3 regions of the Shewanella psychromarinicola genome follow, and region 1 is predicted to be linked to each of the others. Evidence: predicted binding sites of a transcription regulator. Region 1 holds the regulator's gene; each other region holds the start of a gene.
The links. The regulator ArgR, encoded in region 1, controls arginine synthesis, uptake and breakdown. The targets are predictions, from matches to a motif close to ANTGAATANNTATTCANT.

Region 1 (8,490 bases):
TGGCGATACAATGGTTGCGCGGAAAGAAAGGACCATTTGGCTGCCATCACATAACCAATGATTTGCTCTTGCTCTTCTGCCACGATAAACCAATGCTGATTGATAAGCTGTATCACCTCGCCTTTGCTGAGTGAATGAGCATGAAGTTGGTTATTTGAACCTAGCAACTCATCATCTACATGAGCACGTTCTAACTGCACAATAGCAGCAACATCGGTTAATAACGCCTTACGGATAATAAATGACAATGATTATTCCTTTGACCCTAAATTGGGAGATTGTTTCTTAGACCATTCTATCACTAGCGCAACAGGCAGCGGAGACATAATTAATGTCCCCACACCAATAAGTAAGGCAATGACTAATATACCACTGACTTGCTGGCCTATATCACTTTGCCAATATAATCCTACGCCCACCAGCAACATGATTAAACCAACGATATGCAACACTTTGAGTAATTTGATCATTTTAGACTCTTTAATACGTTAAATAATGTTCATTAATCCGAAAAATTACAATTATTTACGCTCTTACTCACCTTCAAGTAGTAGAATAACGGCAATTTTTTCGTATTTGGAACTCTCTTCGCATGATAAAGCATATTCTTGGCGCCACCGTTATATTTTTAGGCCTTAGTGCTTGTCAAAACCACACTCAAATTGTCTCAAATGAACAATTAATTGGTACTTGGCATGTAGAAGTCGTCCTTGACACTCCTACCATTAATAATAGCCCAGCAAAATTAGTTTTTGCCCAAAATGGTGAGTTAAGCGGCAATAACAGCTGTAATCAATTTTTTGGTCATTACAATCAACAAGGAAATCGACTCCAAATGGCACCGTCGGGTTCAACTATGAAAGCTTGTGTAGATAGTTTAATGGCCCAAGAAGCGGATTTGATGCACGCTATTGCACAGGTACAACAGATTGATTTCTCAAAAGGCAAACTCAATCTGCTGTCTGAAAAGGGTGATACGCTATTGGTACTAACAAAACAATCATCGCCACGATCGTTATACAAAGAATCGTTATATAACGAGTCGTCCGATAAAGCCTCTTTAAATACTGCACCCTATTAATTTATAGTTTATAACCTCAATACTGTGAATTATTCACTTAAGTCGGTAGACTTATTACTCACCCAAGTGTCAGCTTAAAGTTCCACTGTAAAATGAATTTTTATTCAATAAATCTGATTCTTTCTTGACTTAACAAGCCAATATATTCAAAATATGCTAGTTTTTTGAATAACAACTATAAGATGAATTATCACTATGCCAGCGACAAGAAATCAGGATGAGCTCGTTCGAACTTTTAAGGCGATTCTGAAAGAAGAACGTTTTGGAAGCCAAAGCGAGATTGTTATTGCGCTTCAAGCCGAAGGATTCGGTAATATTAATCAATCTAAGGTCTCTCGCATGCTCAGCAAGTTTGGTGCTGTGCGAACTCGAAATGCTAAGCAAGAGATGGTGTATTGCCTCCCTGCCGAGCTAGGCGTTCCGACTGCGGGTAGTCCAGTTAAGAATTTAGTACTGGATGTTGACCATAACCAAGCCATGATTGTGGTAAGAACCAGCCCAGGTGCAGCGCAATTAATTGCACGTTTGCTCGATTCAATAGGCAAACCAGAAGGCATATTAGGTACCATTGCCGGCGATGATACTATTTTTATTTGCCCAGCAAGCATAAAAACTATTGATGATACTCTCGAAACGGTTAGATCCTTATTCAACTATAGTGAATAAAAAAACCGTTCCAATAAAAAAGCAATGCCATGGCATTGCTTTTTTATTGCCTAGGATCGGCGTTTACACATCATCAAATTGAGTTAAAAAATCCAGTGATGGTACAAAAAATGACGACCCAGTCAACGCTTTAGTAAACGACATTAGATGATCATGATTTCCATGACCATCACCGTGCACCATACTGCGGAGCATTTTTTCGAAGTTATCAGGTGTACGGCATACAGAAAGAAACATTAGCCCTTGTTCTCTAATCGAACCATATGGCATGCTTTGGCGTAAAATCTCTAATGCTTTACCCTGTGGGTCCTTTAAATTGACTCGTTTCGTATGGCTGGTTAATGGCTTATCTTCTGACTCGTACTCAATATCATCAACTTTGGTTCGACCAAAAATATCTTCTTGTTTTTTAAGTGGTAAACGATGCCATTTACTTAAGTTATGCATGTATTTTTGCACATGTAGATAACTACCAGATACAAAGTCTTGATCTTCATCACCGACGAGCGCAACTTGTTGACGATGGCGCCCTTTAGGGTTTTCAGTACCATCAACAAAGCCGGTTAAATCACGACTGTCCATAAATCGAAAACCGCGCTCTTCATCGACTAACTCAACCAAATCCTCAAACATTTGATTAATTTCATTAGCAACAAGATGCAAAATATCATAACGATCGCAACGGATATGAACAAACAGATCATATTCCATCGCGGGAGCATCACGATTACCGTCATTCATTGCAGGAAAAGGTTTCAACAATGCTGGACGAGCTTCTGGATAAAAAGTATCCCAAAAATTGGCCCCAATACCCACAAAGCCATTAAAAGCACTGTCTGCATACTGATCCGTGAGTTCGTAAATGTATTGCGCCACATTAGCAATGGACGGACGTAGTTGATCTTCAACACCGTCATTGGCATTAAACATCAAGTACACACTGTGTAAATTCCCTTCTGCGCAAATCCCTAACTGTTCACGAGGCATAACTTGGTTACCCATATTAACTCATCTACCTTAATACTTTATGTCGGCCTAAATGGTTATAACTTAACGCTTTGATGTAATTAAGTAGTCATTAGATAACCAATAGCTTCTTTTATCAATTCCGCTAATTAATAGCTTATCTTAATTCAATATACATTACCCGAAGTGTACTCACATTTAGCTGATTTGTAATCGATATTGTACTCATATTGGGTCAGGTAAGAGGTTGATCATTCATTACAATTATTATCATACTGTCTGTGAATATGGCGAGCAGGGCCACCACTGCATTCTCATTTACGATACTATTACCAATATTTTTCGACCGTTATTTGCCCAGGAGCACGTCGAAGATTTTTGGCTAATCCTTTATCTACTAGGGCTATTTGAGCGTCACTTATCATCCCTGGGTTACCACAGATCATCACTTGAGAATGTTCTGCATTAATCCCTAACCCCGCTTTTTGTTCAATTAATCCGCTGCTAATGCCATCAGGAATGCGACACGATAACCCTTCAGGATAGTCTTCACGGGTCACAATCGGAATAAACACAAACTGCTGTGGATGTTGTTCAATAAACTGGTTAATGGTTGCTAAATAAGCTAAATCTTCAGCGAACCTGACACCATAAACTAATACGACTTTTTCAAAGCGTTGCCAAGGTTCTGCCGTTGCCAGCATAGAGATAAAAGGACCCACAGCGGTACCGGTAGCAAAGAACCACAAATGTTTGCCTTGCAATACGCCGTTAGGCACTTCATCTAAGGTCATAAATCCAGTCGCTTTGGGCGTCACTTCAATGGTGTCTCCTGGGTTTAATGCTTTTAGATCTGGAGATAATTGCCCATCCTCTACCGACACCGCCAGCACTTCGACATAATCCGTACCTGGAGAATTTACCAGTGAATACGCCCGCGCGACACGCTTTTCATCACGCATTTGGCTGAGCTTAATAAACTGACCTGCGATAAAAGGTTCGACATCGGCTTTGATGCGCAATGAGAATAATTTATCATTCCAATCAATGCGCTCAATTACCTTACCCGTTGTCCACATAGTCACTATCCTTATCGCTGAAAGCCTATCTTAATCATAAGAGACTAAGTAGCTTGAGTCACGCTTTGTGATCCATCTTTAGTCGACTTATCCTGTCTAAATTGCGCTAACCCTTGCTGTATCAGCTCATATGTTTTATCAACACCAGCAGCAATATCGCCCTCTAGTACTTTTAAACCAGACAAAATATCACTTGCCTCTTTAAAGCCGTGATCGATTGCATCTCCAATTTTGAGCATAAAGCTGTCAACTTGTTCATCGAGCACCATAGATTGGTTTTGTTGTTGATGCACAGAGAAAAACGCTGTTGCAAAGCTAACAATACGATCAGCAGTTGCTTCTGGCGAGTAATCCACCCCACTCGCAAGGCTCTTTTGGACTGAGTTTTCTCCTCGCATTGGTGCAAGCTCTTCGTTAATGGCTTCAATCGCGGCGCGATAAAGTAATGCCATGGACTTGTCACCGGCAGCAATGCTCACTTCCTCTTGTGCTGCCAGAATGTTGTTATTCATTATTTGACGACTGAGTTGGCTCGCTGATATTTTGGTGGATAAGTTGACCGCTGAGCTAGCGTTATTGGAAGCGGCTTGAGTTGACGAAGTGGCGGCACGGGTTGAAGTGCTTTTACTTTCTAGTGCAGGGGTCGCATTAGTTGAAGCCGCATTGTTAACATCCATAATAATTTCTCATTTAGCATAATAGATAGCCTAAATATCGACCAAAAAATGAATCTCTGAAGTCATAATAGATAAATATAACGATTCATCTCATTCACCCCCTTACGATATTAATGGCGAACTAAAGGCCTATATTGCATAACGATAATGTAAAGGATAGCCCAAATAACAGCGTTAATGTGTACATTAGCAATAACCGCTAAATTGAAAAAGTAAGCTTCAACGCATCACAATCGCATCAATTAATGCCTTACTACTGCAAAAGAAAACCGTTTGATAACGAGGTCAAAAGTGTAACGATATAGTTACCTCGTATTGGTTATTGCTAATATGGCTAGTTAATAAGATTAATTTTATCATTATCACCCATACTGAGTCTCTCACACTGAATTTTAATTAAGGACAAAAATATGCTGCAACAACATTGGTTTATGTGGGGAATAGATATTTTTTCTGGTCTTTTATTAATGTTATTCTGGTTCTTGCTCATTGCGGTAATTTACATGTTTATCGCTGATAAACTGCAAACTAAACAAGCCATTCGGCATAACTACCCTGTCATCGGCCGTTTTAGGTATATTCTAGAAAAACAAGGCGAGTTTTTTAGACAATACTTTTTTGCCCAAGACCGCGAAGAGCTGCCATTTAATCGCGCCGAACGCAGTTGGGTATATCGCGCCGCTAAAAATGTTGACCGCACCATTGCGTTTGGTTCTACTCAGATCTTAGATAAACCGGGGGCAGTAATGTTCATGAACTCAGCATTCCCCATCAATGATCATGACACCCATAAAACCATCGCTGTCACCATTGGCCCCGATTGTAATCACCCTTACATAACCGAGAAAATTTGCCATATATCAGCAATGAGCTTTGGGGCATTGTCTCGTCCAGCGATTACAGCACTATCCCATGGCGCAGCAAAAGCAGGCTGTTGGCTCAATACTGGCGAGGGAGGATTAAGCCCTTACCATCTAAAAGGTCATTGTGATTTAGTATTTCAAATAGGCACAGCTAAATACGGTGTCCGTAATGCTCAAGGCCATTTAGACGCACAAAAACTCACCGAAATTGCAGCGCATCCTGAAGTCAAAATGTTTGAAATTAAGTTAAGCCAAGGTGCTAAGCCCGGTAAAGGTGGTATTTTACCCGCCATAAAAGTGACTGAAGAAATTGCCATTATTCGCGGGATCCCAGCGGGACAAGACTCAATTAGCCCCAATGGACACATTGAATTAAACAACGTAGCTGACATTGTCGATATGATAAATCAGGTAAGAGGTATTACCGGCAAACCAACAGGAATTAAGGCTGTGTTAGGCGATATGTCTTGGGTAACCGAATTCCTGGATGAAATTGAGCGCCGTGGTATTGAGCATGCACCAGACTTTTTTACCTTAGACAGTTCCGATGGCGGTACAGGCGCAGCGCCACAAGCTCTGATGGATAATGTGGGCTTACCACTACGACAGAGTTTACCGTTACTGGTTGATTTACTGAATGAACGCGGCTTTAAGCAACGCATTAAAATTATTGCTACGGGGAAAATGATCATACCCTCATATGTGGCATGGGCATTAGCCACTGGTGCCGATTTTATTGCTTCCGCCCGTGGAAATATGTTTGCCTTAGGCTGTATTCAATCGCTGCAATGTAACAAAGACACTTGCCCCACTGGCATTACAACTCATAATACACGACTACAAAAAGGCTTAGATCCTAAAGATAAATCGGTACGTGTCGCAAACTATAATCATTTTTTACACTATGATTTAATCATGATCGCACATTCATGCGGCGTAACAGATCCAAGATATTTAACCCGCCACCATGCTCGTATTGTGCAATCGTCTGGGGTCGCAGTCACTCTCGATAAACATTACCGACATATGCAATAGTGTAGGTCATGAACCCCAGTAAATTACAGGGCTCTAGTGCGCGGATTACTTTGCCGAAAATGAGAAAAGGTGTACAATATGTTTGATATTAGTCACAATAAGCAGTCTTAATGTGATTTGAAGAGACGTCAGTCCAGAGGGTTTCGTATTGAATATAAAAACGAATGCAGTAGATCTAAATGCAAAAAGCTTAAGTTTAAGCTGTAAAAACTGTAATCGAATGACAGAAATCGAAGGAGAATTAGTATGCTTTGAACAAGGCAAAATTAAACGTTTAACACTAGACCCTTCTCCAGCGGCACTGATAAAAATGGTGTGTATTAGTTGGCAGAAAAAGTAATCATTTTTAATCAACAGTCGAATTTGTCATTTTAGACATAACTGACTATATCCCGATCTTCTTCCAAGTGCTTTATCGACCAAAAATCCTAATGTTAGCGATTAAAGCCATAATGGCATCCCAAAAGATACACTGATATCAATTCATTAGCATCATAAGTCAGTGCAAATCGATATAACAGCATGAGTTGATTAGAGCGAGTCAAACAACAAAAGTGTGTCCTGCGTGTCATCATTTTGTTTAATTGGCTAGGTTATACAATACTCTTATCGAGATCACTATCCATCGCCTTAGCTAACGTCACGCCACGAGTCGTCACCCTTAAACCAGCACACAAATCGTTGTACACTATTTTAATTGCATCATCAGACATGTTACGCGTTTTTAGCATTGCCATAATAGCAAACCAATCTGTTGTCACTTGATGCCGGGTGCCTTCTAGCGCCGCAATTAACGCAATATTATGCACAAGTCATCTCCATACACGAATCTGCACCTTTAATAAAATCCAGTTGATTGAAAAACAATGTTATCTGAGATAAATAACTCACGAGTAAGGCTATAGATTAACTGCGTTAATCACTATCGTCAAAAAATTCATTAGCCATAAATCTAACAATAGGGTTTTAACACCATTCAGCGCTGTTAAAATGTTCCATTATAGAGTGCTTACGCTATAAAGAGGTTTTTAATTATGCCCCCACTTAACGACTTCGCTGGTGATAATTCTTACTCATGGTAAGAGAATGATAAACCCAAACGCCCGTTTTTACGCCACATCAACATATATACCTAAACGACCTCGAAATGTAGGCTCCAGCATATCAAGAAGTGACCGCGCTCAACGTTCTAGGAATAGGGCTGCTAGAGCGACCTTCGGTCGGCTAGGTACTCGGAATTAGCCGCACAGCATATTCGCATCTAATCCTCTCGCTTTTAGCTGGTATAGAATCTAGCCGCGCTAGCGTACTAGCATCTAATCCTCTCACTTTTAGTTTATATAACGCAGAAACATGTTTATCGACACTTAGCCCTTCGCCAGATTTTCTTGTTCATTTTGAATATGCCAAAGCCGAGCATAAAGCCCCTGTTGAGCTAATAAACTAGTATGAGTGCCATGCTCAACAATATTACCTTTACTCAATACGACTATTTGGTCTGCATCAATAATGGTCGATAAACGATGGGCTACGACTAAACTTGTGTGACCTTTTGCAGCATCTCGCAAGGCACTTAAAATAGCTTGCTCTGAGCGTGAGTCTAATGAAGACGTGGCTTCATCAAACACTAAAATAGGCGCACCTTTCAACACAGCACGAGCAATAGCAACACGTTGTTTTTCGCCGCCGGAAAGCTTTAATCCACGCTCACCGACCTTGGTATTGCCTTTATCTGGCAATGATTCAATAAAGTCGCTCAAATGAGCCAATTTAATCGCCGCGATAATCTCATCACGGGAAGCATCTGCACGGCCATAGCGAATATTCTCATAAATAGAATCGTTAAATAATACCGTATCTTGCGGTACTACTGCGATTGCTCTGCGTAAAGCTTGCTGGCTAAACTGACGCACATCAATACCATCTATAGTGATCGAACCACTGGCAACATCATAAAAGCGAAATAACAATTTAATGATAGTGGATTTACCTGCGCCACTGTCGCCCACTACGGCAATTTTTTTCCCTGCTGGCACCTCAAAACTGACACTTTTTAAAATGGCTCGTTGATCGTAATGAAAGCTCACATCAGTGAACTTTATCGCTCCAATGGTTGGGCTAAT
Region 2 (8,490 bases), 2.2 Mb from region 1:
TGGTTTACCCTTATTTATCAGTACCGCTATGACACTGAGTCAATGTTTATCTTTCAAGCATACTTGATTTTTGTTGATTACGCAGAGAATATTTAGCATAAAAAAAGGAGCACGTTGTGCTCCTTTTTTATATTGAGTTATTAAGTTCTCTTGCTTCAACTACACCAGTAAATGGCCCATTAATGCAATTATAGGAAGCGTCACTAAGGTTCTTAAAATAAAGATAACGAATAGCTCAAAAAAGTTAACTGGGATTTTACTACCAATCAAAAGAGCACCTACCTCGCTCATATAAATAAGCTGAGTGACCGATAATGCGGCAATAACAAAACGGGTTAAGTCTGACTCAATAGAGCTGGCTAAAATGGAGGGAATAAACATATCGGCAAATCCCACCACAATCGTTTTCGACGCTGCGGTGGCTTCAGGGATTTGCAGCAGCTCTAATAGTGGAATAAATGGCATCCCTAAGTAGTTAAAAAGAGGGGTATGTTCAGCTAACACCAATGCGACGGTACCAATCCCCATAACAACAGGGATCACCCCAAATATCATATCAACAACGTTTTTAACCCCTTCAGTTAGGACATGCTTTATCCCACCGGCCTTAGAGGCGCGTTGCATTGCTTGTTCAAATCCCCACGAAAATACCCCATGACTGGCTGGGATGGTTTCGTCATCTTCATGGCGAGGGGTATCATCGATGTAATTATCTTTTTTCCATGATAGCGGAGGTAATTTAGGTACTATGATTGCGGCAACAAAACCGGCTAAACACACAGTGAGATAAAACGGGACAAAAAGGTGTTCAAGTTTGACTTGTGATATGACCACTAGGCTAAAGGTAATCGACACCGCAGAGAAGGTTGTGCCAATAACAGCCGCTTCGCGGGCGGTATAAAAACGAGTTTCGTATTGTTTGGTGGTCATTAAAATACCCACACTGCCGTCACCTAGCCAAGAGGCCATACAGTCAATGGCACTGCGTCCGGGTAAATTGAATATGGGACGCATCACTTTAGTTAATAAAGTGCCAAAAAATTCCAATAAACCAAAATTGAGTAATAGTGGTAATAACATGCCAGCAAAAATGAATACTGAAAACAGTACAGGCACTAAATCATTCAGTACTAAGCCACCGGTTGCCGATGAAATAATGGCGTCGGGTCCCACTTGCAAATAAACCATCACGATAAAGATTGCGCCTAATATTCGTATGGCTAACCAAAATAAATTCACTTTCAGCAAGGTGCGTAAAAAAGTGCTTTTACGCACGAATTTAGGATTAATGAGCTGAGTGAGCAACGAGGCTAATGCCATTAATACAACGATGCAGGTAACAATAAGCTGGATCGAGCTGCCCATTTGGCTTTGCAATGCTTTTGAGATAATGGCAATTGGAATGGTAATCGAACCTTCAATATTGATAGGCGTCATAAACAGTAGTAAGCCAATCAGTGACGGAATAATAAAGGTGAGAATTGTTTTAATGCTATGTTTTTTTTGTGTCACGTTAAATACACCTTACTTATGTGCTTTAAGTTGGCCAGCTGTGCTACCCAACGTTTTATCATGGACAGAAATTGAATGTCCATTCAGTTGTGTTTTTTGGGTAGGCAAGGTTACCCCCTTATCTGCTGTATGTAAAACGAATACTGAGTCGAATAGATATTAGTTAAATGTGAGTAGATATTTACTTAGGGGAAAGGTCAGGGTATATAATAAAACCCTAATCTAATCATTAGATTGGATATTTGTTGCTAAGGTGTTTTATCTTAGGCTTTATGTTGATATCCATTGTTTTAGCGCCATTAATGAGCACGGATATTCCCGCTAATTTTGATCACATTCTTTAAGCCATAATAGCTAGGACGGACTGCGTCCTTAGGGTCTAGGAATAGAGTGCCTGCGGCTGCTAGGACTCGAGGACACTTCGCTTCTAGGTTCTAGGTTCTAGGTTCTAGGTTCTAGGGCGGACTTCGTCCTGCTAGGAAACGATAACAAGCGAACACTTCGCTGCTAAGATTTTATAGCATCTAGCCGCGCAGCGACCTAGGACCTAGAAGGATCGAAGCACCGCCCTCTGGCGAGCTGGCGAGTTCCTAGAACCAATCAGTCGCGAAGCGACGATCTCTTATATTCAATCACTGCCTTTTTCAGTTATCCTAAGGGATCTTTGAAACGAGCATGTTGAAGTGACTTGGGTATATTCAGGACCCATTCGGAAGGTTTTTGGGATTTTAGGCACAGTCCATGCCGGGTAATCCTAACCAATAACCATTACAATGATGATTGATAATCGATGCATGGTTTTGATCATTTAACTGTTTTTTGATCAGGGTTTCAATATTCAGTGAGTTGTTTTTTGCATGCTCTAATGCATGGGCAAGATCTGAACCCATGGCAATATCGGTTAATTTATTGGGCGATATCCGCCAATAATCAATGCCCATATCCACCATCTGTGGGATTTGCTTAATCAGATTCACCTGTGCCGCTGACTGCGTTTGAATACCGTTCAAGCGTAATAAAGGTTGCGACTCCTGGGTTTGAGCCAGTAAACCTTTGCTGTGTCGTTGGCAAATTGTTTGGCATTTGTCTTTAGGAAGTTGGTAATGTTTGGCGGTAAAGCAACGCGCAGAATGAGCTAATGGTAAATACCCGTGGCCGAGCACTTCAATTTCAAACTTAGGTTTATTGCCTTGATTAATAACTGAACTTAACCATTGTTGTGATAGTTCGCAAGGCATCACAAAACGGAACATCCCTTTTTGATGCAATAAATCAAGACTGGTTCGATTGTAATTATTAATTGTTGGTCCGCACACAAAGGGAACTTTGGCTTGGTGCGCATAATGCACCGCAGCCATATCATTGGCTTCAATACTGAAATCACCATTCTCAATCGCCCGTTTTAGCTCATTGAGTTCAGATTGTGCTTCTATTAGTGCCATGGTCGATAGCACCACATGCTTACCATGAGATTTAAGCATATTGGCAAGGTTAAGATAGTCGTTAAACTTCAGTTCACGACGGCGACTGCACACGGTTTCACCCAAATAAACGGTATCAATATTACTTAACGCGACTTGATCATAGAAATGTTCAACGTCAGTTTTTGACCAGCAGTAACTAATTGGAGCAAGTGATATTTTCATTGTGCAACCTTATTGCCATTGACGCTCATAAGCGCCCAATGTAGTAATTTGACCTTCAGATACTTTTGCTAACGCTTGTGACCATTGCGGTTGTTCGCAAAAAGACTCGGGACTGGCCAAATAAGCGTCGATAGCACTGCGCCAAACGTGAGTGACTTGGCTAACATAAGCAGGGCTGCGCTGACGACCTTCAATTTTGAGTGATTTGATCCCCGCACGGGCAAGTTCAGGTAATAAGCTTAAGGTGTTTAAACTGGTAGGTGATTCCAGTAAATATTTTGCATCATGATCGTATTCGGCAACATAACGGCCTTTACAGACCACGGGATAACCTAGTTGTTGGCTCGCATCGGCTTTATCGATTAACACATCATTGAGCCGAGTCAGCTTGTCGCTGCCAGCATCTTGCCAGCGCACATGGTTAGCAGGGGAACATGAGCCGCCTGTATTAGGTGATTGGCCTGTGACATAAGATGATAAATGACAGCGTCCTTCAGCCATGATGCATAAACTCCCAAAAGCAAAGACTTCAAGTTCAACCGGGCTCACTTTGGCTAAATCTCGAACTTGTTTCATTGACAGCACTCGCGGCAACACTGCACGCTCAATATTAAAAGCCTGTTGATAGAATGACAATGCACCTAGGTTTGTGGCACTGGCCTGTACTGATAAATGCAAGGGAAGGTGCGGGTAGTGCTGGTGGGCATAATCGAGCAATGATAGATCCGCTACTATGAGTGCATCCATGTTTAACTGTGCCGCTAAATCGACGGCTTGATACCAACGATGTTCTTCACCGGGTTTAGGAAAGGTGTTTAGAGTTAAAAAGACTTTTCGGCCTTGGCGATGGGCCAATTGGGTGGCTTGCGTTAGCTGTGAGGCCGAAAAGTTTAAGCCTGCAAACGAACGCGCATTGGTGTCATCTTTAAGTCCGAGGTAAACCGCATCAGCGCCGGCATTGAACGCGGCTTTCAGTGACGCTAAATTACCTGCGGGGCATAAGAGTTCCATTTTGGTGTGCTCATTTTTTTTTAAGAAGAGGAGTGTAAATGTGATTGAGTTAACATGATTTGATTTAAAACAGGTTTCGTTAGATCAATTACCAGTAAACTGACTCTATTACTCGTTCTATTTCCAAGTAGGTACTCTCGATGGCTCAAGCGTTTACACAACAATTATCGCAACACTTATCGCAACAGTTGTTACATTTTGCGCCTCAAGTTAGCCGTCGTTCATTGAACGTGATGCCGGAAAAGTTAAAAATAATCGTCATCAATAAACTACTGAATTTAGTGTTAGCTGAACAATTGATGTCAGATGAACTCCATTTTCTACAGCAAAAGTGGGTTGGTATTTGTGTCGACGATATTGGTTTACGTTTTGAGGTGAGTATGGACACACAATTACAGGTGCGATCTTTTACCCAGCCCGATGTGACATTCAGTGCCAATGTGCCTGAGTTAGTTTTGGTTGCGGCAGGTAAAGAAGATCCAGACACACTCTTTTTCCAGCGTAAATTACGCATTGAAGGGGATACTGAATTAGGGTTAGAAGTCAAAAATATGTTGCTGTCTATTGAATTAGAGAACTTACCTAAACCAGCGCAAATTGGCATTGAAAAATTTGCAAAAATGCTGCAAATATTAACAGCTAATGAGTGATTGCCTTGTTGTTTAATATAAAAAAACGGCGCATTTAGCGCCGTTTTTGCCGGTGTCAGATGCTCAATGTTGACATGACAACTTGTCCGTAAGCATGGCGAATTGATTTAGCCATGGGTTTTGTGACTCTGCTGTGGGTCTGAATTTATACCATCAATGGCACAAACCGATCCGCAAGTCGGCTTGTCGAAGTGATCCTCGCCTCCAGTGCTGCATGGACCCAATGTTCTACGCATTCAGAGTCTTATGCATTCAGTGTCGGTTTTATCACCATCGCCGAAAACCCATTGACCGACACTAAGCGACGTCGGTGGGGTGTTCATAACAGCTTCACCTATGGTGATAACCTTTTAGGGCATTCGGGTTTTGCATCACAATGAATGTCGCTATCGTCGCTATTAATACCATAAAAATATCCGCTAAACTGAGTTTAGCGGATATTGATTTTCTGACGCAAAGCGTCAAAGGATGGTGACATATTGCCAGTGCTAGACTAGTGCTAGACTCTTTATTGCTAGAATATTATTGCTAGAATATTAGTGCTAGTCATCGCTAGTAACAGATTTACTCAGCGGGCTCGACCACGATATTATGATCTAAGGTGACGGCCGTTTGGGTCATCAATCTGCCGTTAACCGTCGCGTCCGTATTTAAGCTTATGCCTTTTTCAGCCAAAACCACACCCTCAAAATGCACCGTTGTATCAAGTGCCACACCGGCACTTCCGGCCACTTGCCAGAAGATATTTTTTGCCTGAGCGCCGCCTTCTAAAGTAATACGACTGGCACCCTCTTGAGTAAGGTCACCTGCTATCTGAAAAATCCACACGTCATTGGCACTGCCTGAAAGGGTCACATTGGTAGTGATCAACACACCTGAACTCCACTTATATAGACCTGGCTCTAACGTCATGCCACTAATATTACCGGCACCGAGTTCAGTATAGTCGGGTAACGTTCTGCCAGCAGCATCGTTATAGGCTGTGCCCATATCAAGCACGGCTTGGGCAACCAGAGTATTATCAGGTGCTGCGCCTTTAAAGCAGTTAACTACACCACTACCTGTGTATCCGACGTCTGAGCCATAAATAGTACCGTTGATTTCAGAACACGTTACATTGTCCATCGCAGCCGACGTGATAGGGCTTGCACCTATGTCGCCTGTTATAGCGGAAGCTGGAACATTGGTAATACCAGATTTAGTCAAAATGGCAAAATCCCCAGCAGTGCTTAAGTTAACCGGTTTTGGCCCAAGAGCCGCGGCAGCACTAGTGGTAAAACTCCAGCTGAACTTCGTCGCTAATAGATTAGCTGGGATCGCCAAATCGGCGATAGCAGTAGTCAGGGTCGCGGTATAGAGCGTATTGGCCGCTAAATTATCATCTGGATTGAAGCTTGCCTTGGTGCCTTGAAAACTAATCACACCCGCGACAAGATTTGTACCATCACTTAAGGTAAAGCTGGATCCGTTTACCGTATTAGGATCAAGCGCCTCACTAAAATCAGCGGTCACATTTCTATTCAAAGCAAAATTCTTGGCTAGATCAACCGGGTCGTTTGATACTATCTGTGGTGCAATAACATCATGCAACGCAGAGGTGGTAAATGACCAGCTAAAGCCACTGGTCAGCGCGACGCCTTTAGCATTTTTTACATCCGTTGTGATTGATACTTGGTACTGAGTGTTATACGTAAAATCACTGTTTGGGGTAAACACAGCGGTATGACTCGTTTCATTATAAGAGACGGCTCCTACCACGACGGTTTCGCTGGCATCTTTTACAATAAAGCTGGCATCATTAATCGTTTGCCCATCCATGGCTTCATTGAAAGTTACTGTGACCTGTTGGTTGATCGCCACATTAGCCGCAAGATCACTTGGATTGCTGATATTAATAGTCGGCACAACTTCTGGCGCAATGACGGACACAATAGCTGGATCGTTGTTATCGTCACTACAACCCGCGACTAAGGTAAGCAGCACTGCGGCGCTAGCCCACATCGGCTGAGTAAAATGTTTTTTGCTTGTGTGCATATTTTGTATCCTTTAAAAAAATTTAACCTCGCAACACCAAGAATGCTTACGTCCTTCATCGGGAATAGAGCCGATAAATAGATTTTCTTTGCTGCTGTGAATGGTCGGTTATGCCAAAAGGCATTCATTGATAGGTAAATGGTTTATCGGTAACGGTGCTTAAAAATCGCAATGTTTTGCGCTTATATCAGCACCGCTTAGGGATCCTTGAGGAGACAAGCTATCTGTCTCCTCGGTCTTTTGTTAAGTCGACTCGTGTCAGTCGACCGTCAAACTAAGGTTTTTTGGTTATATCATTGGATTCCAAAGTAACCTCTTCCGTAACCGCCATTAGTCGACCTGTGACGATAGCATCGGTAAGCACATTCACTTTTGACCAAGCGAAGACATTTCCAGCGAAGCTGGTGCCAGTGCCGATAACGGTTTTTCCTGCGGTTCTCCAATAGACGTTCTTTGCCTGTGCGCCATTGCTAAGGACAATGTCGCCACCTGGAGCACCAGTAGATAGATCACCGCCTATGGTAAAGATGAACACAGAATCAGGCTCTCCTTGAGCATCAAGCGTAAGAGTACCGGTCTGAATAGTGACGTTAGATGCCGTTTTATAGACACCACGAGTCATGGTCAGATTACCCAATTCAATCGGAAGCACCTGAGTAGCAGCGTTTGGATTAGGATCTTTCGCGAGAAAGCTATAGGCAATACCTAAATCAGTTCTCGACTGATTGATAAATGCAACCATTGAGGCATAAGGCACAGGGATCACATAAGGGGGTGTGCTGTCGTCGCCCGCATAAGATAAGCCATTGGTCAGTTCATCAAGTTCGCCTGCCTTCACTCCAGGGGTAAAGCCTGCATAATAAGAGCGTGCTTGGTCAAGAATCGCCAAGTCACCACCGACAATGGCAGAACCACTCGTGGTCGTAATGGCCTGTGAGGCAAGGATGGCAAAACGCGCCACTTCACCCAATTCTGGTGCTAGCGGGTTATTGAGTATCGCTTCTTCGACCGTCAGGTTTGTTTCCGCTGATTTGCCGTCTAGTGTTGCAATAATGACGGATGTACCGACATCAACGCCGCTAGCGAGACCGCTGTTTGACTTACCGTTGGCATTCATAGTGGCTACCTGTGTATCGGCAGATGACCAAGTAACTGATGAGGTGATATTAATTTCGCTAGTGTCAGAATAAGTTCCTGTAGCAGTGAACTGTTTCGTATTACCGTTAGAAATTATCGGATCACTCGGCGTTACTGTAATTGAATCCAGCGTCGCATTTATGACAGTCAAGTTGCTATCATCGGATATCGTGTCTAAGGTTGCCGTAATAAGCGACGAACCTGCATCAATACCAGTGGCAAGACCGTTAGTATCTATCGTTGCTACTAAGAGATCTGTTGATGACCAGATCACCTTTGTCGATACATCATGAACAGAGTCGTCTGAATAAGTGCCGGTGGCAGCAAACTGCTTGCTCATACCCTTGATAACGCTCGGAGTAGCTGGCGAAACAACTAATGAACTCAATATGGCATTAGTGACAGTTAATGTTGTACTACCTGATGTAGCACCTGATGTTGCGGTAATATCTGACGTACCAGAGGCCACGCCACTTGCAAGACCATTAGTGTTTACTGTA
Region 3 (8,490 bases), 2.3 Mb from region 1:
AGCCACTGCGTTTGTATTGTAAGAACGCTTGGTCTAATTCAGTGGTTTCAGGGTCTGCAATCACTGAGTAATCAGTATTATTGCCAATGGCGTCGTTGTAATCATTTACCCCAGCCACACTGCGAGAGTCTTCAAACTCAACCAAAGCGCTTAATCCATAATACTCGGCCGTCGCAAAGGTTAAGCGGGTACGCAAGGTCAATGCATCGGCATCTTTCAATGCATTTTCTTGATCGACCGATTCATAGCGTAAATTTAAATTCGCGTTTACGGTACCTTGAGTAACAGCATCGGCAACCGAAGTAACTTTGACGTCTGCGGCATTGGCGCTTCCCATGGCCAATAACACCGAACAGGTTAATGCTGATAAAGCCCATTTTTTAGCTGCAGTAGAATTGTGGCAAGCCTTATCTGCAACTTGACTAGCAAGCAGTTTGTTATTCATCTTACATCCCTAATTGTTATTTTGAGTTAAGTTAAGTTAAATTACCGGTAAGTTAAATATACGTAAAATATATGACTATCAAGTTAACTGGTATTAACTTTAGCGGCTTCACGAATCCATTTCCGTGATTTATCCTGCATTTTAGATGCTTGTTTGCCTAGATATTGACGCTAATTCAAAATTTGCGACTTTTGACCGGTAAAATTAACGGCCTGTCGAACTAATAGTATTTTAGGCTGATGTTATCTTGGTAATAAAACCATTAACAAAAACGGTAACTTAGATACCTATAAAGAGGTATACGGATAAGCTTTCTGCTAAAAATGGACTTTAGTATATGTTATCTTTCGATTTGTGATACCCAATATGATGGACATACAAATAAGCTAAAATACCAATATTCAGGGTGAGTCAGTGAACACTTCTTAAACTGATATAGTGCGTTTAATGAACAGATAGCACTCTTAACATATTCGTAACCTAGTCGGTTTGTTGTTTTTATTTGCAGGCTAAGAGTAGCATTTAAAAAGTAACCGTTTGGGCAATTTCTTCTTACCAATATAGTTTGTAAAACATACCGCCTTGCTGTTTATCTTTGACACCTATGTGATAAAGACTAATGCTAGGGCAAACAATTCTTTCACAACCATAACGCCACGATTGCTCAGTATTAAAAGTTAACTATGCCAATATAAATCCAATAGCAGTATCTACTTTACCTTTGAGATAAAAACAAAAAAGCCAATGCTGGCGCATTGGCTTTTCAACTCAATCGATAACGTTTAGCCTAACACTGCCAACAATACGCCGGCGGCAACGGCACTACCCAACACACCGGCAACGTTAGGGCCCATGGCGTGCATTAACAAGAAGTTTTGGTTGTTAGACTCCAATCCCACTTTATTCACCACACGGGCTGCCATTGGCACAGCAGAAACACCTGCAGCACCAATAAGCGGATTGATTTTCCCCCCAGTAAGCTTACTCATTAATTTAGCCATCAATACACCAGAAGCGGTACCAATACTAAATGCGACCGCGCCAAGGATTAAAATACCGAGGGTTTCGATACGCAGAAATTGATCAGCTGATAATTTAGAGCCGACAGCAAGACCTAAAAAGATCGTCACAATGTTGATTAACTCATTTTGAGCCGTTTTCGATAAACGGTCTACCACGCCTGATTCGCGCATTAAATTACCCAAACAGAACATGCCGATTAATGGCGTTGCTGCAGGTAAAAATAAAATGGTTAATCCTAGTACCATCAATGGAAAAATAATTTTTTCCATTTTGCTGACTTCACGCAATTGCTCCATTTTGATTTCACGTTCAGCTTTGGTGGTCAGTAGCCTCATGATAGGAGGCTGAATTAACGGCACGAGCGCCATGTAGGAATAGGCCGCAACCGCAATGGCACCTAACAATTCAGGCGCTAGTTTGGAGGCTAAGAAAATCGCTGTAGGACCATCGGCACCTCCAATAATGGCAATGGCAGCGGCATCTTGCATACTAAACTCAAAACCAGGCACCCAATTTAAGGCAATAGCACCCAGTAGTGTCACAAAAATGCCAAATTGTGCCGCAGCACCAAGTAATAAGGTTTTAGGGTTGGCAATTAATGCCCCAAAGTCAGTTAATGCACCTACCCCCATAAAAATGAGCAATGGGAATACACCGGTTTCGATCCCTACATGATAGGCGTAGAACAGCAAACCACCTTCATCGGTAAAGCCAGCGTTTGGGATGTTGGCTAATATAGCGCCAAATCCAATGGGTAATAATAATAGTGGTTCAAAACCTTTAATTATTGCTAAAAATAGCAATAAACAACCAACCGCCATCATCAGTAGTTGACCACCACTAAAGTTGGCGACACCCGTTTCGCCCCAAAAGGCCAATAATCCTTCCATTTAGACCTCTTATGTTAGTGATAACAATGTAGAACCTACGGTTACACTGTCACCCTGCTTAACCGCTAACTGAATGACTACACCATCTTCTTGGGCACGAATTTCAGTTTCCATTTTCATCGCTTCAAGGATAATGATCACTTCACCGGCTTTGACTGCATGACCATTATCGACTAACACTTTAAAAATATTCCCCGATAAGGGTGCCGCCATGGTGCACTTAATCTCACCCGTAGTGGCTGAGGCCGCTGGTGCTGGCGTTGTAGCAACCGGCGCGGCTGAGGTGGGTGCAATATGGCTGATATCACCACCTTCACTCACTTCCACCACAAAACGTTGCCCTTCGACATTAACCGTATAAGTTGCTGGGCCACTATCGGTGTTAACTTGAAGATCATCGGCACTTGGAACAGGTTCAAAGGCATCGGGGTTGCCACGATTCTTAAGAAACTGTAGACCAATTTGGTTAAACAGCGCATAAGTCATCACGTCATCGTCAACATCAGCTGCTAAGGTGAAACCTTGCTCCGCAGACTTTTGAGCTAACTCTGCACGCAACTTGTCCAATTCAGGTGCAATCAAATCTGCCGGACGACAGGTAATGGCTTGTTCACCTTTAAGTACTCGAGCTTGAAGTTCGGCATTCACAGGTGCTGGCGTGGCGCCATATTCGCCTTTCAATACCCCTTCGGTTTCTTTGGTCATCGACTTGTAACGCTCGCCCATTAGTACGTTAATGACCGATTGCGAACCGACAATTTGCGATGTGGGCGTTACCAGCGGAGGAAAACCTAAGTCCTCGCGCACCCGTGGGATTTCGTCCAGCACCGCATCCATTTTGTCTGCTGCGCCCTGCTCTTTAAGCTGACTTTCCATGTTGGTTAACATGCCGCCAGGCACTTGAGCACGTAAAATTCGTGAATCTATCCCTTTTAACGTACCTTCAAAACGCACATATTTTTTACGCACCTCACGAAAGTAAGCGGCGATCTCTTCGAGCAGCACCATATCGTAACCGGTTGCTCTGTCAGTATCTTCAACCATGGCCACTAATGTTTCTGTCGCGCTGTGACCATAGGTTTGGCTCATCGATGAAATAGCGGTATCCAATACGTCTACGCCCGCTTCAATCGCTTTCTGATAGGTCGCAGTACTGAGGCCAGTCGTCGCATGACAATGCATAGATATCATTAAGTCGGTTTGCGACTTTAAACGACTGATAAGCTCATAGGCTTGCATAGGCTTAAGTAAACCGGCCATATCCTTAATGCATAATGAATCGGCGCCCATATCCTCAAGACGCTTGGCCATATCAACCCATGTATCAATGGTATGAACAGGACTTGTGGTAAAAGAAATAGTCCCTTGGGCATGACCACCGACATTTTTAACTGCTTTAACTGCCGTTTCTAAATTACGTACATCATTCATGGCATCAAAAATACGAAAAACATCCACGCCATTAGCATGCGCCCGTTCGACAAAACGAGTGACGACATCATCGGCATAATGGCGATAACCTAATAGATTTTGGCCTCGAAGCAGCATTTGCTGTGGTGTATTAGGCATGGCTTTTTTCAATTCGCGAATACGATCCCATGGATCTTCGCCTAAATAACGAATGCATGAATCAAATGTAGCGCCGCCCCATGACTCGAGTGACCAAAAACCCACTTTGTCTAATAGCGGCGCGATGGGTAGCATATCGTCGATACGTAAACGGGTTGCCAGTAATGATTGGTGTGCGTCACGCAGAGCGACATCGGTTAATGCTAATGGCTTGATCATAATGACTCCAAATTTATTTTGCGCGGTATTGATGTATCGCTGAGGTAATTGCGGCAATCAGCTTAGGATCTAAGCCGGTATGTCCCGGTGCACAAGGTGTTGCTGGCACTGGTGTAGCTGTCGCTGTCGCTTCTGGTGCAGGAAAAAGCTTGGCAATAATGCCAATAGCGATGATTAAGATGCTCAAAAAAATAAACACTAAGCCCATGCCCATTACCATGATGCCTAGTGCATCGGATAACTGCTCTGATATCGATGTCATGTATTCTCACTTTGTCTGTTAAACATCAAACAATTGCGTTGACTATTATGTACCGTCCCCAATGCGCGGTCACGGTGCAAAGTCACAAACTTGCACCAAGACAACAACCGCTTAACGACAACATAAAAAACTTAAACTATTTAGGAAAGCATAAATATTCAAGCTCTACGCTTATTCAATGACGTTATATTTCATGGTAAAAACAGCAAACTGAGGCTGCAAACCCAAATTCTGCCACGAAATATAAACAATTTATAACAAAAATGCTATCTTTTTGTAAATTGGTCTTACCAAATAAGTAACATTCAATAATGTCGACTAAATAAAATTCAATAAATAAGTCAAAAAAATACTAAATCTGCAATAGAATTGGCAATAACACCTTTAAATTGATAAAACCATAATTCAATCATAAGTATACTTATACTTTGTTGATTTAACACCTTGATAAAATAAATGATTAGTTATGATATGGATAACAAGTGAATAAAGATGTAAATATCACCTTTAATTTGTAAGCGTCCGGCGAACTACGCCTTGTCTAGCTTAACCTGCCAGGGTAAGAGACTGTTGAGGTCACAATCAGGGTAGGATAATTGTTCTAAGCAGTGTTCGATGTAATCGAACGGGATGAGTCCATTCGCTTTAGCCGTTTCTATGATGCTGTACAAAATTGCACTCGCCTCAGCGCCGCGATGGTTGTGATTGAATAGCCAGTTTTTACGGCCTATCACAAACGGTTTTACTGCCCGCTCTGCGCGGTTGTTGTCGATATTGAGGCGACTGTCTTGCGTGTAACAACTCAGCTTTGACCATTGATTGAGGCTGTAATGGATGGCTTTGCCTAGCGGACTTTCCTTTGATACTTGCAGCACTGATTTATCCAACCATTGCCTAAATAACCCCAGCTGAGCACGTGAGTGGGTGCGCCTAAAATACAATCGCTCTTCCAGGCTCAGTGCTTGTATTTGGGTTTCAATACGGTACAGCTTGGCTATCATGCTCAGCGCCATATCCGCTTTACTGATTTTGCCTACTTTGGGCTTGCCTTGTGCTATTAGCGCTTCTTTGAATTTACGCCGCGCATGAGCCCAACAACCGACCAGTTTATTGTTTGCCTGCTGATAAGCCGCGTAACCATCGACTTGTAAATAACCATTAAATACCGTTTGCTCGGTGGCCAGAAAACGGCTCACGCAGGTGCCCGCGCGGCTACCGTCTTGATAGTCGTACAGTACTATATTGCGCAAACCTTGATATCGAGGCTCAGTGCTTGGTTTATCCGCGCCAGCGCAATACACCCACATGTAGGATTTCACCCGCTCATCGTTAATCACTTTGAGCGTGGTCTCATCGGCGTGGATGACATCTTGTGTTAATAGATGTTGGTGCAGTAAATCATGTAAGGGCTTGAACAGCGCTGCAGATTTCATCATCCAATCCGCCATGGTTTGCCGGCTTAATGCGATACCATGTTGCTTGAACAGGGTTTCTTGCCGGTAAAGGGGTAATGCGTACTGATATTTACTGGTAATGAGCTGGCTTAACAAGCTTGGCGTCGCCACGCTTTTAGGGATAGGACTGACTGGCACGGGCGCTTGTTTGATATTGGCCTGGGGTCCTTTAGTCTCACAATGCTTGCAGCTGTATTTTAATCTAACGTGCTCAATCACACTGATTTTCGCCGGAATAAACTTCAGCTTCTCACTACTGTCTTGGCCCATTAACGCCAGCTCATGACCACAGCACTCACACTGCTTATCTTCATCACTGATGTCATGGATAATCACTTCACGTGGCAGGTCTTTAGGCAGTAATTTACGCTTGGCGCGCTGTTTAGGTGACACAGGTGCGTCAGCATCTGCTGTTAATTCAACAGGCTCATCAACCGTCACTTCTGCTTCGTTAAACAACTCACCTTGATAGTCATGGCTTTCACTGCTGGCGCCGAAACGTTGTTGCTGGGCTAAGCGGAATTGTTCAAGCAAACGCTGCACAGAGTGTTTAAGTTCGGCGATTTCAGCGTCTTTCAACTCGATAACATTATCTTTAGCCGCCAGCGTCTCAAGCAATAATTGCTTAAGTAAATCAACGTCATTGGGTAAGTTATCAGGGCTTAATTTCATGGTGTTATTATATCAAATATCCCATTAAATAAGGCTAAAGCAGTGATCTAATTATCGAAAACAGCCTTCTCAATGGCGATCAATTAACTGTAATTCAAGCCGTTCACATGCTGATGCCCCAGGACATCAAAGCCAGATAACAGCCAATGAAACTGTTGCTCAGATAAACTCAGGCACTCATCAGTACTTTTCGTCGGCCACTTAAACTTATCCTGCTCGAGGCGTTTGTACCACAGTGCAAAGCCGGTGTTATCCCAGTAGAGGATTTTTAATTTATCACGGCCTTTATTACAAAAGACAAACACACTGCCGTCGCTGGCCTGTAAGGATAATTGCTGCTCAACGATAACAGCTAAGCCATTTATCGATTTACGAAAATCCACCGGTGCACGGTGCAGATAAACACACGGAAGCTCACGAAACATCAACATGCTTGTAGGCCTTTTATAATCTCCAGCAGGTAGCGTGGGGGTAAGGTGCTGGGGAAAGTCCATAGCCCTGTATGATGCTGAAAATGGATAGCCTGGGCTGAAGCGGAAGGTTGAGCTTGGGTTGTCATCGCTGTCGGCGATGTCACGGTAGCCTTAACAAACGGCGCTATCTGTTGGGTGCCCGTTTTAGCCATGTCCGCTTTGCGGGCGTAAAACCCACTAAGACTAAGCTTGTGCACACGACAAAAATTTGAAATCGTTAAGCCGCTAGCGGATTGCTGTTGTATCAAAGCAGCCCAATCTTGATGTGAACGTGTAGCCATGTTAACTCCTGATGTCATTATCAGTCGTTAAGATAAAGGCTCGATGAGCGCAGTTGAAGACGTACTTGCCCGGACGCATACTTTAATTTGATAAAGAGGTTACGGTTAAATGAGAAAAGGCTGTTAAAATTAACAAAAAAAAAGCCCCACATTAATGCAGGGCTTTTTTATTATGGTGCGCGTGGGAGGAGTCGAACCTCCGACCGCCTGGTTCGTAGCCAGGTACTCTATCCAGCTGAGCTACACGCGCAAAATCAGTACAAGATGCCATTCATAAATATTGCTATAGTCAGCACTTTAACAATACTCACTCTACTTAATGAATGGCGGAGAGGGAGGGATTCGAACCCTCGATGGGATTTAAAGCCCATACTCCCTTAGCAGGGGAGCGCCTTCGGCCACTCGGCCACCTCTCCGCAATATATGGTGCGCGTGGGAGGAGTCGAACCTCCGACCGCCTGGTTCGTAGCCAGGTACTCTATCCAGCTGAGCTACACGCGCATAAATTGGGTCTTAGTGAAACATGAATGGTGCGCGTGGGAGGAGTCGAACCTCCGACCGCCTGGTTCGTAGCCAGGTACTCTATCCAGCTGAGCTACACGCGCATTCATGATTAACACTTTACTATGTAATGGTGCGGATGGGAGGAGTCGAACCTCCGACCGCCTGGTTCGTAGCCAGGTACTCTATCCAGCTGAGCTACATCCGCATTCATGGTTCACATTTTAATAGATAATGGTGCGGATGGGAGGAGTCGAACCTCCGACCGCCTGGTTCGTAGCCAGGTACTCTATCCAGCTGAGCTACATCCGCATCGTATATCTATTGTAAGAAATGGCGGAGAGGGAGGGATTCGAACCCTCGATGGGATTTAAAGCCCATACTCCCTTAGCAGGGGAGCGCCTTCGGCCACTCGGCCACCTCTCCGTTTCTTGGCGCACATCTTACTGTTTGATGAAAATAAGTCAAACCCTTTTTAGGAAACCTAACTTCATTTGGACTGTTTTTAATCACATTGGATATAATAGGCTCAAATAATCATCAAAACCGTGTTATTTATTATGAATAATGGTTTTAAATAACCGTAACAATTTCATTAAGTCTCTGTTCATTCTACGAGAGTTTTAACCTTTTTTGGCAAGCGACATATTTGAAGACATCGTTGATCTCGATAAGGTAACTTCTACACGGCATATACTCGG

Region 2: the regulator ArgR is predicted to act here: its motif matches at 1,681-1,698, upstream of EGC80_RS21385 (YjiH family protein).
Region 3: the regulator ArgR is predicted to act here: its motif matches at 4,554-4,571, upstream of EGC80_RS21050 (OadG family transporter subunit).

The regions. Positions count from the first base shown of each region.
Region 1 is NZ_CP034073.1:2,009,332-2,017,821, reverse strand. It holds gene EGC80_RS08775 (GNAT family N-acetyltransferase) at 1-248, opposite strand, end outside; gene EGC80_RS08770 (hypothetical protein) at 252-470, opposite strand; gene EGC80_RS08765 (META domain-containing protein) at 593-1,081, shown strand; gene argR (transcriptional regulator ArgR) at 1,277-1,747, shown strand; gene EGC80_RS08755 (Dyp-type peroxidase) at 1,811-2,749, opposite strand; gene EGC80_RS08750 (ferredoxin--NADP reductase) at 3,043-3,792, opposite strand; gene EGC80_RS08745 (DUF5610 domain-containing protein) at 3,837-4,469, opposite strand; gene EGC80_RS08740 (FMN-binding glutamate synthase family protein) at 4,880-6,367, shown strand; gene EGC80_RS08735 (hypothetical protein) at 6,516-6,707, shown strand; gene EGC80_RS08730 (hypothetical protein) at 6,961-7,176, opposite strand; gene EGC80_RS08725 (ABCB family ABC transporter ATP-binding protein/permease) at 7,735-8,490, opposite strand, start outside.
Region 2 is NZ_CP034073.1:4,913,870-4,922,359, reverse strand. It holds gene EGC80_RS21390 (PilZ domain-containing protein) at 1-1, opposite strand, end outside; gene EGC80_RS21385 (YjiH family protein) at 160-1,491, opposite strand; gene EGC80_RS21380 (U32 family peptidase) at 2,241-3,158, opposite strand; gene ubiU (ubiquinone anaerobic biosynthesis protein UbiU) at 3,168-4,169, opposite strand; gene ubiT (ubiquinone anaerobic biosynthesis accessory factor UbiT) at 4,310-4,819, shown strand; gene EGC80_RS21365 (ice-binding family protein) at 5,384-6,853, opposite strand; gene EGC80_RS21360 (Ig-like domain-containing protein) at 7,128-8,490, opposite strand, start outside.
Region 3 is NZ_CP034073.1:4,842,877-4,851,366, forward strand. It holds gene EGC80_RS21035 (alginate export family protein) at 1-337, opposite strand, end outside; gene EGC80_RS21040 (sodium ion-translocating decarboxylase subunit beta) at 1,228-2,358, opposite strand; gene oadA (sodium-extruding oxaloacetate decarboxylase subunit alpha) at 2,368-4,146, opposite strand; gene EGC80_RS21050 (OadG family transporter subunit) at 4,160-4,408, opposite strand; gene tnpC (IS66 family transposase) at 4,939-6,534, opposite strand; gene tnpB (IS66 family insertion sequence element accessory protein TnpB) at 6,618-6,965, opposite strand; gene tnpA (IS66 family insertion sequence element accessory protein TnpA) at 6,959-7,288, opposite strand; tRNA gene EGC80_RS21070 (tRNA-Arg) at 7,462-7,538, opposite strand; tRNA gene EGC80_RS21075 (tRNA-Ser) at 7,613-7,704, opposite strand; tRNA gene EGC80_RS21080 (tRNA-Arg) at 7,713-7,789, opposite strand; tRNA gene EGC80_RS21085 (tRNA-Arg) at 7,817-7,893, opposite strand; tRNA gene EGC80_RS21090 (tRNA-Arg) at 7,921-7,997, opposite strand; tRNA gene EGC80_RS21095 (tRNA-Arg) at 8,025-8,101, opposite strand; tRNA gene EGC80_RS21100 (tRNA-Ser) at 8,124-8,215, opposite strand.